Regions from separate parts of the Allobosea sp. genome, predicted to be linked through region 2. Evidence: riboswitches for the same ligand, from Rfam matches in the RefSeq annotation. Region 2 holds a riboswitch; the other holds the start of a gene.
What was found. A riboswitch is a leader RNA that binds a small molecule or an ion and turns the genes downstream of it on or off. The one in region 2 is predicted to bind thiamine pyrophosphate.

Region 1: another riboswitch for thiamine pyrophosphate. It lies ahead of M9917_RS03065 (LuxE/PaaK family acyltransferase); the one in region 2 lies ahead of thiO (glycine oxidase ThiO).

The regions. Positions count from the first base shown of each region.
Region 1 is NZ_JAMLIX010000001.1:646,405-654,068, forward strand. Features, by position in the region: gene M9917_RS03035 (phosphohexomutase domain-containing protein) at 1-900, shown strand, start outside; gene M9917_RS03040 (NAD-dependent epimerase) at 937-1,965, shown strand; gene rfbB (dTDP-glucose 4,6-dehydratase) at 2,054-3,109, shown strand; gene rfbC (dTDP-4-dehydrorhamnose 3,5-epimerase) at 3,123-3,680, shown strand; gene rfbD (dTDP-4-dehydrorhamnose reductase) at 3,680-4,573, shown strand; gene rfbA (glucose-1-phosphate thymidylyltransferase RfbA) at 4,576-5,451, shown strand; TPP riboswitch at 5,501-5,631, shown strand; gene M9917_RS03065 (LuxE/PaaK family acyltransferase) at 5,719-6,798, shown strand; gene M9917_RS03070 (acyl-CoA reductase) at 6,804-7,664, shown strand, end outside.
Region 2 is NZ_JAMLIX010000002.1:492,367-500,030, reverse strand. Features, by position in the region: gene M9917_RS17500 (NADH:flavin oxidoreductase/NADH oxidase) at 1-1,013, shown strand, start outside; gene M9917_RS17495 (carboxypeptidase M32) at 1,024-2,517, shown strand; gene M9917_RS17490 (Rdx family protein) at 2,643-2,957, shown strand; gene M9917_RS17485 (thiamine phosphate synthase) at 2,975-3,586, opposite strand; gene M9917_RS17480 (thiazole synthase) at 3,583-4,353, opposite strand; gene thiS (sulfur carrier protein ThiS) at 4,355-4,552, opposite strand; gene thiO (glycine oxidase ThiO) at 4,536-5,537, opposite strand; TPP riboswitch at 5,605-5,707, opposite strand; tRNA gene M9917_RS17465 (tRNA-Ser) at 5,841-5,931, shown strand; gene M9917_RS17460 (DUF6538 domain-containing protein) at 6,041-7,664, shown strand, end outside.

The DNA of each region.
Region 1 (7,664 bases), on a different contig from region 2:
GGCGTCTACCAGCATTCGTCGGTCGGGCGCGACCTCCTCTGCACGGTGCTGGCGGCGCTCGGCGCGACGCCTGTCGCGCTCGGCCGCAGCGAGACCTTCATTCCCGTGGACACCGAGGCCCTGCGCCCCGAGGACGAGGCGCAGGCGCGGAACTGGGCCGGCGCGCTGGCGCTCGCGGGAATCGTCTCGACCGATGGCGACGCGGACCGTCCGCTCGTCGCCGACGAAACCGGCCGCTTCCTGCGCGGAGACCTGGTCGGGGCGCTGACGGCGCGCTTCCTCGGCGCCGATGCGATCGTGACGCCGGTGACCTCGAATTCGGCGCTCGACCGCCCCGGCGCGTTCGGCACCGTGATCCGCACCCGCGTCGGTTCCCCCCATGTCATCGCCGGCATGGATCAGGCGAGCGCCGAGGGCGCCGGGATCGTCGTCGGCTTCGAGGCCAATGGCGGCGTGCTGCTCGGCTCGGACGTCACGCGCGACGGGCGGCGCCTTAAGGCCCTGCCGACGCGCGACGCCATGCTGCCGATCCTGGCGACGCTGGCGCTGGCACGCAGCGAACACCGGCCGCTGAGCGCCGTCGCGGCGCAGGCGCGCTTCGCCGCCGCCCTGTCGGACCGCCTTCCGGAGACCCCGCAGGAGAGGAGCGCGGCGCTGATCGCACGGCTCGATGCCGAGGGTCCGGGCTTGCGCGACACAGTCTTCGCCGCCCATGGCGGGGTCGCGGCCCGCGACCGGCGCGACGGCCTGCGCCTGACGCTCGGTGACGGCGCGACCGTGCATTTCCGCGCCTCGGGCAACGCGCCGGAGCTGCGCGTCTATGTCGAGGCGGCGACGCCGGAGGGGGCGCAGACGCTGCTCGCCGAAAATCTCGCCTTCGCAGCGGCGCAGACGCGCTGAACCTTCCCTCGAAACCGGCTTCGGCAGAACCTCACAGTGGACCTTGACCTTTCCTTCGAGCGCGTGCTCCTGACCGGCGCGGCCGGCTTCGTCGGCTTCCATGTCGCGCAGTCCCTGCTCGACCGGGGCGTGACGGTCCTCGGTATCGACAACCTCACGCCCTATTACGACCCGGCCCTGAAGCAGGCGCGGCTCGACCGCCTCCTCGCCCGCGACGGCTTCTCCTTCGAGCAGATCGACATATCCGACTACGACGCGGTGCAGGCCGCCTTCGCGGCGTTTCGCCCGCAGGTCGTGATCCATCTCGCGGCGCAGGCCGGCGTGCGCTATTCGCTGGAGAACCCGCGCGCCTACGCCGCCTCCAATCTCGACGGCTTCCTCTCGATCCTCGAAGCCTGCCGGCACAACCGGGTCGACCACCTCGTCTATGCCTCGTCGAGCTCGGTCTACGGCGCCAATGCCAAGGTGCCGTTCAGCGAGCATGACGGCGCCGACCATCCGGTCTCGCTCTATGCCGCGACCAAGCGCGCCAACGAGCTGATGGCGCATGCTTACGCGCATCTCTATCGCATCCCGACGACGGGCTTGCGCTTCTTCACGGTCTACGGCCCCTGGGGCCGGCCGGACATGGCCTATTTCAAGTTCACCAAGGCGATCCTCGAAGGAAGGCCGATCGAGGTCTACGACGAAGCCGCGATGAGCCGCGACTTCACCTATGTCGACGATATCCGCGAGGCGATCGTGCGGCTGGCCGGCCTGCCGCCGCAGCCCGCCCCGGATGCCGACGGGGCGGCGCCGGACCCCGCCACCTCCGCCGCCCCCTGGCGCATCTACAATATCGGCAACCACACGCCCGTGCGGCTTGACCGCTTCATCGCGGCGATCGAGGAGGCCTGCGGCCGCAAGGCGACCAAGCGGCACCTGCCGGCCCAGCCCGGCGACGTGCCGGCGACCTATGCCGACGTCGCGGAGCTTACGGCCCGCGTCGACTTCCGGCCGGATACGCCGATCGAGGCGGGGATCGCCCGTTTCGTCGCCTGGTATCGCGATTTCTACCGCATCTGAGCGGCGCGGAGGCGGCCCTTCATTCGCCTTGCTTTGGTCCGAAGCGGGTTCGTGCTACCTGCCGGCCCCGAAGGATGGAAGAGGACCGATGACCCTGAGATTCCTCGTGACCGGCGGCGCGGGCTTCATCGGCTCGGCCGTGGTGCGCAAGCTGATCGGAGAGCACGAGCACGCGGTCTGCGTCGTCGACAAGCTGACCTATGCCGGCAACCTCGCCTCGCTCGCGCCGGTTTCGGGCAGCAACCGCTATCGCTTCGAGCGGGCCGATATCGGCGACGGTGAGCGGATGAAGGCGATCTTCGCCGATTTCGAGCCCGATATCGTGATGCATCTGGCGGCCGAGAGCCATGTCGACCGCTCGATCGACGGGCCGGCCGCCTTCATCGAGACCAATGTCGTCGGCAGCTTCACCCTGCTGCAGGAGGCGCTGCGCCATTTCCGCAGCCTGACGGGGGAGCGCCGGGCTCGCTTCCGCTTCCACCATGTCTCGACCGACGAGGTCTTCGGCTCGCTGGGGCCCGAGGGCCTCTTCCGCGAGGACAGCGCCTATCAGCCGAACTCGCCCTATTCGGCCTCCAAGGCCGCGTCCGACCATCTCGTGCGCGCCTGGCACCACACCTATGGCCTGCCGGTGGTGATGACCAACTGCTCGAACAATTACGGGCCCTATCACTTCCCGGAGAAGCTGATCCCGCTGATGATCATCAACGCGCTCGAAGGCAAGCCGCTGCCGGTCTACGGCAACGGGCTCAACGTGCGCGACTGGCTTTATGTCGACGACCACGCCGAGGCGCTGATCACCGTCGCCACCGCCGGCAAGACGGGCGAGAGCTACAATATCGGCGGCCACAACGAGAGGACCAATCTCGAAGTGGTGAAGACGATCTGCGCCATCCTCGACGAGCTGAGGCCCGATCCGAAGGGGAGCCGCGAGCGCCTGATCACCCATGTCGACGACCGGCCGGGCCATGATGCGCGCTACGCGATCGATGCCGGCAAGATCGGCCGCGAGCTCGGCTGGGCACCGAAGGAGACCTTCGAGACGGGCTTGCGCCGCACCGTCGCCTGGTATCTCGCCAATCCGCGCTGGTGGGGCGACATCCGCTCCGGCGTCTATCGCGGCGAACGCCTCGGCGCGGCCTGAAGCAGAGGACGAGATGCCGAACCTCGAGGATACGGCGATCCCCGCCGTCAAGATCGTCACGCCGAAGCGGCTCGGCGACCACCGCGGCTTCTTCTCCGAGACCTGGAGCCGCGAGAGCTTCGCCGCGGCCGGGCTTAATCTCGACTTCGTCCAGGACAATCACTCGCTCTCGGGCCCGGCCGGCACGCTGCGCGGCCTGCATTTCCAGTCGCCGCCCTTCGCCCAGGACAAGCTGGTGCGGGTCACGCGCGGGGCCATCCTCGACGTCGCGGTCGATATCCGCGCCTCCTCCCCGACGTTCGGCCTGCATGTCGCGGTCGAGCTCTCGGCGCAGAACTGGAAGCAGCTCCTCGTGCCGGCGGGCTTCGCCCATGGCTTCGTCACGCTCGAGCCGGATACCGAAGTGCTCTACAAGGTGACGGCGCCCTATGCGCCGCAGAGCGACCATGGGCTCGCCTTCGACGATCCGGCGCTCGGCATCGACTGGCGCCTGCCGCTCGCCGCGCTCACCCTCTCAGAGAAGGACCGCAAGCACCCGCGCCTCGACGCGATGCCGCGGTTTTTCGACTGATGGGCCTGCGCATCGCCGTCACCGGCTGGGCCGGCCAGATCGTCCGCGCCATGCTGGAGCGCGTGCCCACGGGTGTCGAGGTCATCGCGATCCGCCGCCCCGAGCTCGATCTCGCCGTCCCCAGGACGGTCGCGCCGGCGCTGCGCGCAGCCCGGCCCGACGTCATCGTCAACGCCGCCGCCTATACCGCCGTCGACCAGGCCGAGAGCGAGCCCGCGCTCGCCATGCGCGTCAACGGCGAGGCCGCCGGCGAGGCGGCGCGCGCCGCAGCCGCGCTCGGCATCCCCGTGATCCAGCTCTCGACCGACTATGTCTTCGACGGAGGGCTCGACCGGCCCTATCGCGAGGACGATGCGACCGGGCCGATCTCGGCCTATGGCGCGAGCAAGCTCGCCGGCGAGCGGGCGGTCGCCGCCGCGACCGCAAACCACGCCATCCTGCGCACGGCCTGGATTTACGCCCCCTTCGGCAAGAACTTCGTCAGGACGATGCTGCGGCTCGCCGAGACGCAAGGCGAGGTCGGCGTCGTCGCCGACCAGCATGGCTCGCCGACCAGCGCGCTCGACATCGCCGATGCGATCTTCACCGTCGCGCAGAACCTGACCGGGCGGGCGGACGACGCCTCCCTGCGCGGCGTCTTCCATATGAGCGCGGCGGGCGAGGCGGTCTGGGCCGATGTCGCCGAAGCGATCTTCGCCGAGCGCGAGCGGCTGGGCGGCGAGCCGGTCCGGGTCAGGCGGATCACGAGCGCCGCTTATCCGACGCCGGCGCGGCGGCCGGTGAATTCCAGGCTCGATTGCGGCAAGCTCGCCCGCGTCCACGGCGTCGGGCTGCCGGAATGGCATAGTTCGCTCAGGTCTTGCGTCGAACGGCTTATCGAGGATCAGAGATGACGATGAGGGGCATCATCCTGGCCGGCGGCTCCGGCACGCGGCTGCACCCGATGACGCTGGCGATGTCGAAGCAGCTCCTGCCCGTCTACGACAAGCCGATGATCTATTACCCGCTCTCGACGCTGATGCTCGCCGGCATCCGCGAGGTCATGATCATCTCGACCCCGCACGACCTGCCGCATTTCAAGCGCCTGCTCGGCGACGGCACCGACTGGGGCATGAGCCTGACCTATGCCGAGCAGCCCCATCCCGGCGGGCTCGCGCAGGCCTATCTGATCGGCGCCGGATTCGTCGCCGGACAACCCTCCTGCCTCATCCTCGGCGACAACCTGTTCTACGGCCATTCGCTGCCCGGGATGATGGCGCGGGCGCAGGCGCACGACAGCGGCGCGACCGTCTTCGCCTATCATGTCGGCGACCCGCAGCGTTACGGCGTCGTCGCCTTCGACCAAGCCGGCAAGGCGGTCTCGATCGAGGAGAAGCCGAAGGTTCCCAAGTCGAACTGGGCCGTCACGGGCTTGTATTTCTACGATGCCGAGGTCGTCGAGATCGCCCGCGCGCTGAAGCCCTCGGCGCGTGGCGAGCTCGAGATCACCGACGTCAACCGGATCTATCTCGAACGCGGCAAGCTCTCGGTCGAATCGATGGGGCGCGGCTTCGCCTGGCTCGATACCGGCACGCCCGACAGCCTGCTGGAGGCCAGCGAATTCGTCCGCACGCTCGAAACCCGCCAGGGCCTGCACATCGCCTGCCCCGAGGAGATCGCCGCGCGGCAGGGCTGGATCTCGGTGCCAGAACTCACCGCCCTTGGCGAAAAGCTCGCCAAGGGCGCTTACGGCCAGTACCTCCTGCGCACCGCGCGGGACCTCGGCGGCTGAGCCGGCCTCCTTACCGCTTGACAGCGAGCCCCGCTGCCCGTCATCTGCATCCCGTTCCCAGGGGGGCCTCGCTAGGAGGCTGAGATTCCGCCGGCGGGGCCTGCCAAGGCCCGGCAACGCGGTGACCCTCCGAACCTGATCCGGGTCATACCGGCGTAGGGATGCGGGACATGGCGCCGTCGAGGCCCTGATTCCAACTTGCGCCCGTGATCCCTGTTGCGATCGATGCTGCCGGCCTGGCCGTGCGGCGTCCGGACGGAGTGGACCATGGCGACGCAAGCCGAGATCGTCGAGGCGCTGCTGGCGTTCATCGCGCTTCCCCAGGCGTCGGAAGCCGAATTCGAGGCGATGGCGCTGAAGCTATTCGCCTGGCAGTTCCGCAACAACGAGCCTTACAAGCGTTTTTGCCTGCAACGCGGCCGCACGCCGCTTTCGGTGCGCGGCTGGCGCGACATCCCCGCCGTGCCGATCACCGCCTTCAAGGATCTGACGCTGAGCTGCACGCCGCCGGAAACGGCCGAGCGCGTCTTCATGACGAGCGGCACGACGCAAGGGATACGCGGCCGCAGCCACCACCCGACGCTCGCCGTCTGGGACCGCTCGATGCTGCGCGCCTTCCGCGAGCGCTTCATGCAGGGCCGCGAGCGCATCCGCATGGGTATCCTCTTCCCTGACGAGGCGAAGCTGCCGAACTCCTCGCTCGCGCATTATCTGTCCCTCGCCCGGCGCGAATGCGGAGCGCCCGGTTCCGCCGTTTTCATCGGCCCCGCCGGCCTCGATCTCGACCGCTTGCTCACGGCGCTCGCGGAGGCGCAGGCCGGCGGCGAGCCCTATGCGCTGCTCGGCGCGAGCTATGCCTTCGTGCCGCTCATCGACGCGCTCGCCGCCAGCGGGCGGCGCTTTTCCCTGCCGGAGGGCAGCCGCATCCTCGACACCGGCGGCTTCAAGGGCCAGTCGCGCGAGCTCGAGCCGGACGCATTCTACGACGGGCTTTCCGCCGCCCTCAGTGTGCCGCGCTCGGCCTGCATCAACATGTACGGCATGACGGAGCTCAGCTCGCAGCTCTATGACGACGGCAATGCCGTCTGCCCGTCCGTGAAGTCCGGCCCGCACTGGATCCGCAGCCGCGTCGTCGATCCGCTCTCCGGCGCGGATTTGCCCGAAGGCCAGCGCGGCGTGATCGTCCATCACGACCTCGCCCATTTCAACTGCGTCTCGGCGATCCTGACCGAGGATGCCGGCGAGATCGTGCCCGGTGGCTTCAGGCTGCTCGGCCGGGTCGACGGAGAAGCCTCGAAAGGCTGCTCGGTCGCGGTCGCCGAATTTCTGGCGGCGGCGCGAGGCTGACGCTCATGATCGAACAGGCGGGCCATCTGCCGGGTCTCCCTCGCGAGGCGTTGCGCTGGCGCGAGGTCGGCTACGACGCCTGGGGCGGGAGCGTCGCCATCGCGCTGCCGGAGCTCGACGCGGCGCAGGCCGCGCAGCTCTGCGCGCATGTGCGCGATCAGGCCCGCGCCCGGCTGAAGCGGATGCCCGTCGCCCGCATCGTCGCGGCGATCGACGCCGCCGCCGCAAGGCTGCTCGACCGCGACCATCCGCTGCGGCGCAAGGCCGAAGAGCTCCTGCCGGTCGTCACCGGCTATGACCGCGAGACGGTCCGGCTCGGCCTGACCGGCTATCTCAAGACCTTCCGGCGCCCGCAGCTCCTGCGCTTCCTGGCCGAGGATTTCGCCAATCCGGCCCTGCTCGACGGCTTCCAGCCGACGCCCAAGGGCGGCTATCTCAGCGCCCGCGGGCCGGATCTGCTGCTGCATGTCTGGGCCGGCAACGTGCCGGCGCTCTCGCTCTGGAGCCTGATCTGCGGCCTTCTGGTCAAGGCGGGCAGCGTCGGCAAGCTCGCCTCGGCCGAGCCGCTGACGGCGGGCTGGTTCGCAAGCCTGATCGCCGAGATCGATCCGGAGATCGGCGAATGCCTCGCCATCGTCTGGTGGAAGGGCGGCGAGGCGGCGGCCGAGGCCGCTTTCCTGCGCGAGGCCGACACCGTGATGGCCTATGGCGGCAACGAGACGCTGACGGCGCTGCGCGAAAAGCTGCCGGTCACCACCCGCTTCCTGCCGCACGGCCACAGGATCGGCTTCGGCGTGATCGCACGCGAGGCGCTCGACAGCCGGAAAGCCCCGGCGCTGGCGCGCCTTACCGCCCATGACGTCGTC
Region 2 (7,664 bases):
ATTCGGCGGAAAACGGCTGCGCCAACGACTGGCACAGCATCCATCTCGGGCATCTGGCGCTATCGGGCGCGGGCCTGATGATCGTCGAGGCGACGGCCGTCGAGCCGGACGGGCGCATCAGCCCCTTCGACCTCGGCCTCTGGAACGACGAGACCGAGGCAGCGCTGGCCCAAGCGCTTCGCCCGGCGCGCCGCTGGTCGCAGATGCCGATCGCGATCCAGCTCGCCCATGCCGGCCGCAAGGCATCGACCGCGAAGCCCTGGGAGGGCGGCGGCCAGCTCGATCCCGACAAGGGCGGCTGGACGGTGCATGCGCCCTCCGCGGTTGGTTTCGAGAACTATCCGCGGCTGCCGCGGGCGCTCACCCGCGACGATATCGGCCGGCTCTGCGAGGCTTTCGCGGGCTCGGCCCGGCGTGCCGTGCGGCTGGGCTTCGACGCGATCGAGCTGCACGGCGCCCATGGCTATCTGATGCACCAGTTCCTCTCGCCGCTCTCGAACAAGCGCGAGGACGACTATGGCGGCTCGCTGGAAAACCGCATGCGCTTCCCGCTCGAGGTGCTCGATGCGATCAGGGCCGTGGTGCCGGCGGGTTATCCGGTCGGCTTCCGTATTTCCGGCACCGACTGGGTCGAGGGCGGCTGGGACATCGAGCAGAGCATCGTCTTCGTCAAGGCGGGCCAGGCGCGCGGGGCCGCTTTCGTCGACGTCTCCGGCGGCGGGATCTCGACCGCGCAGAAGATCCCGCTCGGCCCGAGCTACCAGGTGCCGCTGGCGCGGGCGGTGAAGCAGGCGACCGGCCTGCCGACCATGGCCGTCGGCCTGATCACCGAGCCCGAGCAGGCCGAGGCGATCATCGGCACCGGCGAGGCCGATTTCGTCGCGCTGGCGCGCGGCATCCTCTACGACCCGCGCTGGCCCTGGCATGCGGCGGCCGCGCTCGGCGCCACCGTCAAGGCGCCGAGCCAGTATCTGCGCTCGCCGCCGCGACAGCATTCCAAGCTGTTCGCCTGAGCTTGCCGCGATGACCGCCTATTCCGAGCTCTCGGCCCATTTCGGCCGCATCGCGGCCATGTCCAACGCCATCGGCATCCTGCAATGGGACAACGACGTGATGATGCCGAAGGGCGCGGCCGGAACGCGCTCCGAGAGCATGGCCCTGCTCGCCGTCCTGCGCCACGGGCTTTCGAGCGATGCCCGCATCGGCGACTGGCTCGCGAAGGCCGATGGCGACGAAAGCCTCGGCGCCTGGGAAAAAGCCAACCTGCGCGAGATCCGGCGCGTCTGGACGGTCGACACCGCGCTTCCTTCCGATCTGGTCGAGGCGTCGAGCAAGGCGATCTCGGCCTGCGAGATGCGCTGGCGGCAGGCGCGGGAAGAAGCGGATTTCGCCGGGCTCCTGCCCTATCTCGCCGAGGTCCTGAACCTGCAGCGCGAGATCGGCCGGGCCAAGGGCGAGAAGCTCGGGCTCATCCCCTATGACGCCCTGCTCAACGACTACGAGCCGGGCGGCCGTTCCGCGAAGATCGACGTGCTGTTCGACGATCTCGCCGCCTTCCTGCCCGGATTCACCGAGGAGGCGCTTGCCGTGCAGGCGCGCCGCCCGGCGCAAGCCGCGCTGGAAGGCCCCTTCCCGACGCAGGCGCAGCGGGCGCTGGGGCTCAGGCTGATGGCGGCGCTGGGCTATGATTTCGAGCGCGGCCGGCTCGATATCTCGACCCATCCCTTCTGCGGCGGCGCCGACAACGACGTGCGAATCACCACCCGCTATGACGAGGCCGATTTCACCAAGGCGCTGATGGGCGTCCTGCACGAGACCGGGCATGCGCTCTACGAGCAGGGCCGGCCGCAAGCCTACATCAACCAGCCGGTCGGCGCGGCGCGGGGCATGAGCCTGCACGAGAGCCAGTCGCTGCTGATGGAGATGCAGGCCTGCCGCTCGCGCCAGTTCCTCGCCTATGCCGCGCCGCTGATGCGCGAGAGCTTCGGCGGTGCGGGGCCGGCATGGGAAAGCGAGGCGCTGTGGCAGCGCTATACCCGCGTCGCGCCCGGCTTCATCCGCGTCGATGCCGACGAGGTCACCTATCCCGCCCATGTCATCCTGCGCTACCGGCTGGAGAAGGCGCTGATCGCCGGCGAGATGGCGCTCGCCGACCTGCCCGCCGCCTGGAACGACGGCATGAAAACCCTGCTCGGCGTCATCGTGCCCAACGACCGTCTCGGCTGCCTGCAGGACATCCATTGGCCCTCCGGCGGCTGGGGCTATTTCCCGACCTATACGCTGGGCGCGATGACGGCGGCCCAGATCTTCGATGCCGCCTGCCGGGCGGAACCGGCGATCCTGCCCGGCATCGGCAAGGGCGATTTCAGCCCGCTCACCGGCTGGCTGCGCGCCAATATCCACGGCAAGGGCTCGCTGCTGACGACCGACGATCTCCTCACCGAAGCCACCGGCAGGCCGCTCGATGCCGCCGTGTTCAAGGCGCATCTGCGCCGGCGCTATGTCGAGGAGGTTTGATTTTATTTATTCAAAATCAAATACTTAATCTTCGTTCCGCGCCTGCCTGCCATGCCGTTTCAGGGCTTGCGCCGCGGCGCCGGAAGCAGGATGTCGGGAGCGACCTCCCGCTCCGGTGACCGATCATGACTGAGACCAAGCCTGCCCCGCGCATCGCCATCACCTATTGCTCGCTGTGCAACTGGATGCTGCGCTCGGCCTGGCTCGGGCAGGAGCTGCTCTCGACCTTCGGGCAGGATCTCGGCGAGGTCGCGCTGATCCCGCGCAGCGGCGGCATCTTCCAGGTCCATTACGACGGCGAGCTGATCTGGGACCGCAAGAGCGATGGCGGCTTCCCGGATTCCAAGGTGCTGAAGCAGCGCGTGCGCGACCGGCTCGACCCCGAGCGCAGCCTCGGCCATGTCGACGGGCATGTAGCGCAGGCGGAAGCGGAGGGCTGAGAGCGCCGGAATGAGGTTCAGGCTGTCGCGTGCCGCCGCGTCGCCGCGAGCCATTGCTTCAGCCGACCCTCGGGATCGGCGTTCAGCGTGATGTCGGTCACGGCCGCGACGCTGTCGGCGCCCGCCGCGAAGACGCCCTGCGCCCGCTCCAGCGAGATGCCGCCGATGCCGACCAGCGGGAGCGCGCCGATGCGGCGCTTCCATTCGCCGAGCCGCTCCAGCCCCTGCGGGCCGAAGCGCATTGCTTTAAGAATCGTCGGATAGACCGGGCCGAGCGCGACGTAATCCGGCTCAGCCGCCAGTGCGCGCTCGAGTTCCGCCTCGTCATGGCTGCTGACGCCGAGCCTCAAGCCCGCCTTGCGGATCGCGCCGAGATCGGCGGTATCGAGGTCTTCCTGGCCGAGATGGACGCAATCGCAGCCCTCGGCGATGGCGAGCTTCCAGTAATCGTTGACGACGAGCACGCAATCAGCCGCGGCGCAGAGCGCCTTGGCGCGGGCGATCTCGCGCGCGACCTCGGCCTCGGGGCGATCCTTGACGCGCAGCTGCACCAGCCTGACGCCGAGCGGCAGCATGCGCGCCAGCCAGTCGGCCGAATCGAAGATGGGGTAGAACGGATCGAGCTTCATGCGAGAAAGGCCTTGCCCATGACGGGGGTGGAGGGAGCCGCCATGTCGCGCGCCTCGATCGGCCCGGCGGCAAAGGCCTGGCGGCCGGCGCGGATGGCGAGCGCGAAGGCTTCCGCCATCGCGGCGGGATCGCCGGCCTTGGCGACGGCGGTGTTGAGCAGGATGCCGTCATAGCCCATCTCCATCGCCTGCGCGGCATGGGAGGGCAGGCCGATGCCGGCATCGACGACGAGCGCGACCTCGGGGACATGCCGGCGCAGGCTCCTGAGGCCGTAAGGGTTGTTGAGCCCCCGGCCCGAGCCGATCGGCGCGCCCCAGGGCATCAAGACCTCGCAGCCGGCATCGATGAGGCGCCCGGCGACGACGAGGTCCTCGGTGGTGTAGGGAAAGACCTTGAAGCCGTCGTCGCCGAGGATGCGGGCGGCCTCGACCAGCGCGATCACGTCCGGCTGGAGCGTGTCGTCCTCGCCGATCACCTCGAGCTTGATCCAGTCGGTGCCGAAGACCTCGCGCGCCATCTGCGCGGTGGTGACCGCCTCCTTGACGGTGTGGCAGCCGGCCGTGTTCGGCAGCACCCTGACGCCGAGCTCGCGGATCAGCGCCCAGAACGCCTGCCCCGCCCCGCCCGCCGCCTCCCGGCGCAGCGAGACGGTGACGACCTCGGCGCCCGAGCGCCTCACCGCCTCGGCCAGGATCGCCGGCGAGGGATATTGCGCCGTGCCCAGGAAGAGCGGGTTTTGCGGCGTGAAGCCGTAGAAGGACGCCATCTCAGCCTCCCTGCATCGGCGCGACGATCTCGATGCGGTCGCCCTCGCTCAGACAGGTTTCAGCGCGCCTGCGGGCCGGCACGAATTCGCCGTTCATCGCGGTCGCGACGATGCGCCCGCCGAAGCCGAGCTCGGCCAGCGCCTCGGCCAGCGTCTTCGCGGCGATCTCGCGGGGTACGCCGTTAAGCAGCAAGGTCATGCAGCATCTCCGGTTTCGCTTGCGGGTCGAGCACGGCATCCGCCGCCATCCGCGCCATGGCGGGGCTGAGCAGGAAACCGTGGCGATAGAGCCCGTTGACATGGATCACCCGCCCGCGGCGGGTGAGCCGCGGCAGATTGTCGGGAAAGGCCGGGCGGGCATCGGTGCCGATCTCGACCACCTCCGCCTCGGCGAAGGCCGGATGCAGCGCATAGGCCGCGCCAAGCAGTTCCAGCATGGCGCGCGCCGAGATGCGCCGGCGCTCGCCGCTCTCGATCATCGTCGCGCCGACCATGAAGAGCCCGTCCGCGCGCGGCACGACATAGAGCGGGATGCGCGGATGCAAAAGCCGCACCGGCCGCGCGAGCGCGATCTCGTCGCTCCGCAGCAGCAGCATCTCGCCCTTGACGCCGCGCAGCTCCGGCAGGGCCTCGCGCGCCGCAAGCCCCCGGCAATCGAGGACGATGGCGGCATCGAGATCGGCGGGCTCGGCGGCGCTGCCGAGATGCAGGGCCGCGCCCTGCGCCACGAGACGCTCCGCCAGCGCCGTGATCGTCCGCCGCGGATCCAGATGCGCCTCGCCGGCGAAGAACAGCCCGCGCGCGAAACGCCCGGCGAGATCGGGCTCCAGAGCGGCGATGGCCTCACCGTCGATCTCGCTGAAATGATCGGTGCGCTGGCCGAAACGGGAGAGCTCAGCACGGTCCCGGCTCGGTGCGACGACGAGCGTGCCGTTGCGGACGACGCCGCCGGCATGGCGCTGCCACCAGTCGGCCGCCTCCCGCCCGAGCCGGACCACCGGCTCCTCGGCGCTCTCGCCCTCGCACCAGGGCGCGAGCATGCCGCCGGCGAACCAGGAGCAGGCTTCCGCGCCGATGCGCGAACCGCGCTCATGGATGACGACCCGCGCCCCGCGCGCCACAAGCTCGGCGGCGCAGGCGAGGCCGACGACGCCGGCGCCGATCACAGCGATCGTCGGTTCCAAGCGAGAGCTTTGCGCCGTCATGCTTCCCCTGCTCCCGGGAAGGCAGCAGCCTCAGGCGCCAGATGTCTGCGAGCCGAAGACCGTTCCCTTCGCCGGCATTACCCGGATCAGGTACGATGGGTTGGCGCGAACGCGCGCCTCTCAGCCTTTCGGCACCCCAACGGACGGCCCCAATCTAGTGGCTTCGCGCCGTGAGGACAAGGCAGGCCGGTGCGGCCTTGCATCTCGCGCATGAGCGAGGCGAGGGAAGCTGCCGACGAGGCTTGTCAAACGGCACCGCAATCGGGCATAGAGCCTCTCGCCGGAGACGTGGCCGAGAGGCTGAAGGCACTCGTTTGCTAAATGAGCATACCCCACAAGGGTATCGAGGGTTCGAATCCCTCCGTCTCCGCCACTCCTAAGCCCTTGAAAACGTTAGGAATCGATCGAATCGATTCCGCGTCGTCCGTTACGCCGTCCTGTCACGTTCGGGATGGAGGGTCCCGACTGGAATCGGGGTCGCGATGTATCTGCATCGGCGCGGCGCGCATTGGTGGTTTCGTAAGGCTGTTCCCTCAGACTTGACCTGCGTCCTCGGCAGGCCGGACGTGCGCCGCTCCCTGCGCACCCGCAACGCCGCCCTGGCGCGACGGAGAGCGCTGCAGGTGCTGATCAGGATCGACGAGGTCTACGCCGTCCTTCGCTCGCAGTGGCCGATGCGGCCGGCGCGCGAAATTGCCCTCGCCATGCTCGACGATGCTATCGGATCCGTTTCCGGGCAGCCTCCCCTCGTGGGGCAGCAGCTTGCCCTTCTGCGTGACGCGCGCGGCGTAATCGAAAACCACGTCCGCGACGCGGACGGCGACGACCGGGATGAGGCCCTGGCCGACACGCACTGGATCGGCAAGGCCGAGGCTTTCGGCATTCTCGAAGCGGAGACGGCAACCGGTCGACGCAACGAGGCTGCTCGAGCTCTGCTGAAGACCGTTGATCGGGTGACCCGACGCCCATTCGGCAAGCATTCTGCACGAGACATCGACTCGGCCATGGACCGGGCTTCGGAATTTTTTCCTGTACCGGAGCGCCCAGATTCGGCGCGCCAGCTACTGAGCGAATTGAAGAAGGAGCTCGCCGAGCTGAAGGCGATCGTCGGCAATCACGGCCCGGCCGGCGATGCGGGCGAGCTGAAAGCAGTCGTGTCGGACGTGGTAAAGGCGGCCTACGCAGACGCCAGAACCTCGCGCTGGTCGGACGAGCCGCTATCGAAGGCCATCGTTCGGTACGATACCGATCAGATCGTCAAGGCAGGCGATCCGAAGCATGCCGGCGACGTGCGAGCCCGCTTGGCGAATTTCCTGCGCTTCGTCGGCGACAAGCCCGTGCGGGACATCTCTCGCGACGATATCCGGGATTACCGCAACGTGCTGGACCGGTTGCCGAACCGCTTCGAGCTAACCCTGAAGACGCGGGATATGCGCGAAGCAATCGCCTTGAACGCAGCGCGGAAACAGCCGCTCGAAGTGATCTCGGCGAAAACGATCAATCTGAAGTACCTCGGGCCGGTCCGCCGACTCCTGCAATGGCTCGTCGACGACGGGAAGATCGAGAAGAATCTGCTGCTCGGTCTGCAGTCGGAGCAGGAGACGGACCCCGACGCCAAGAGCAAGCGGCTGCCTTTCAAACCGTCTCAGATCAGCGCCCTGTTCGCGCTGACCGCCAAGGAAACCGCCGCAGGTCCGGTCTATTGGTTTCCGCCGGTCATCCTGTTCACGGGCATGCGCCTCAACGAGCTCGCGCAACTGCGGACGGACGATCTCCGGCTCGATCATAACGGCAGGCCGCATCTAAACGTCCTGAGTCTGGTCGACGAAGAGGACGAAGCGGACATCGCCGCCAAACCCGACAAGTCGAAAACCAAGGGACGGCGGGTCAAATCGGCGGCCGGGCGTCGTCTGATCCCGGTCCATCCGACGCTGATCGAGATGGGATTCCTCGATTTCGTCGCATCGCGACGCAAGCGCAGCGGGAAAGACGTCCAGCTATTTCCCGAACTCAAGGCGGACCCGTCGGGCCGTTACAGCGACGCGATCTCGAAGCGGTTGAACCGGCGTATCCGCAAGGGGCTCGGGATCACCAATCCGCGTTACA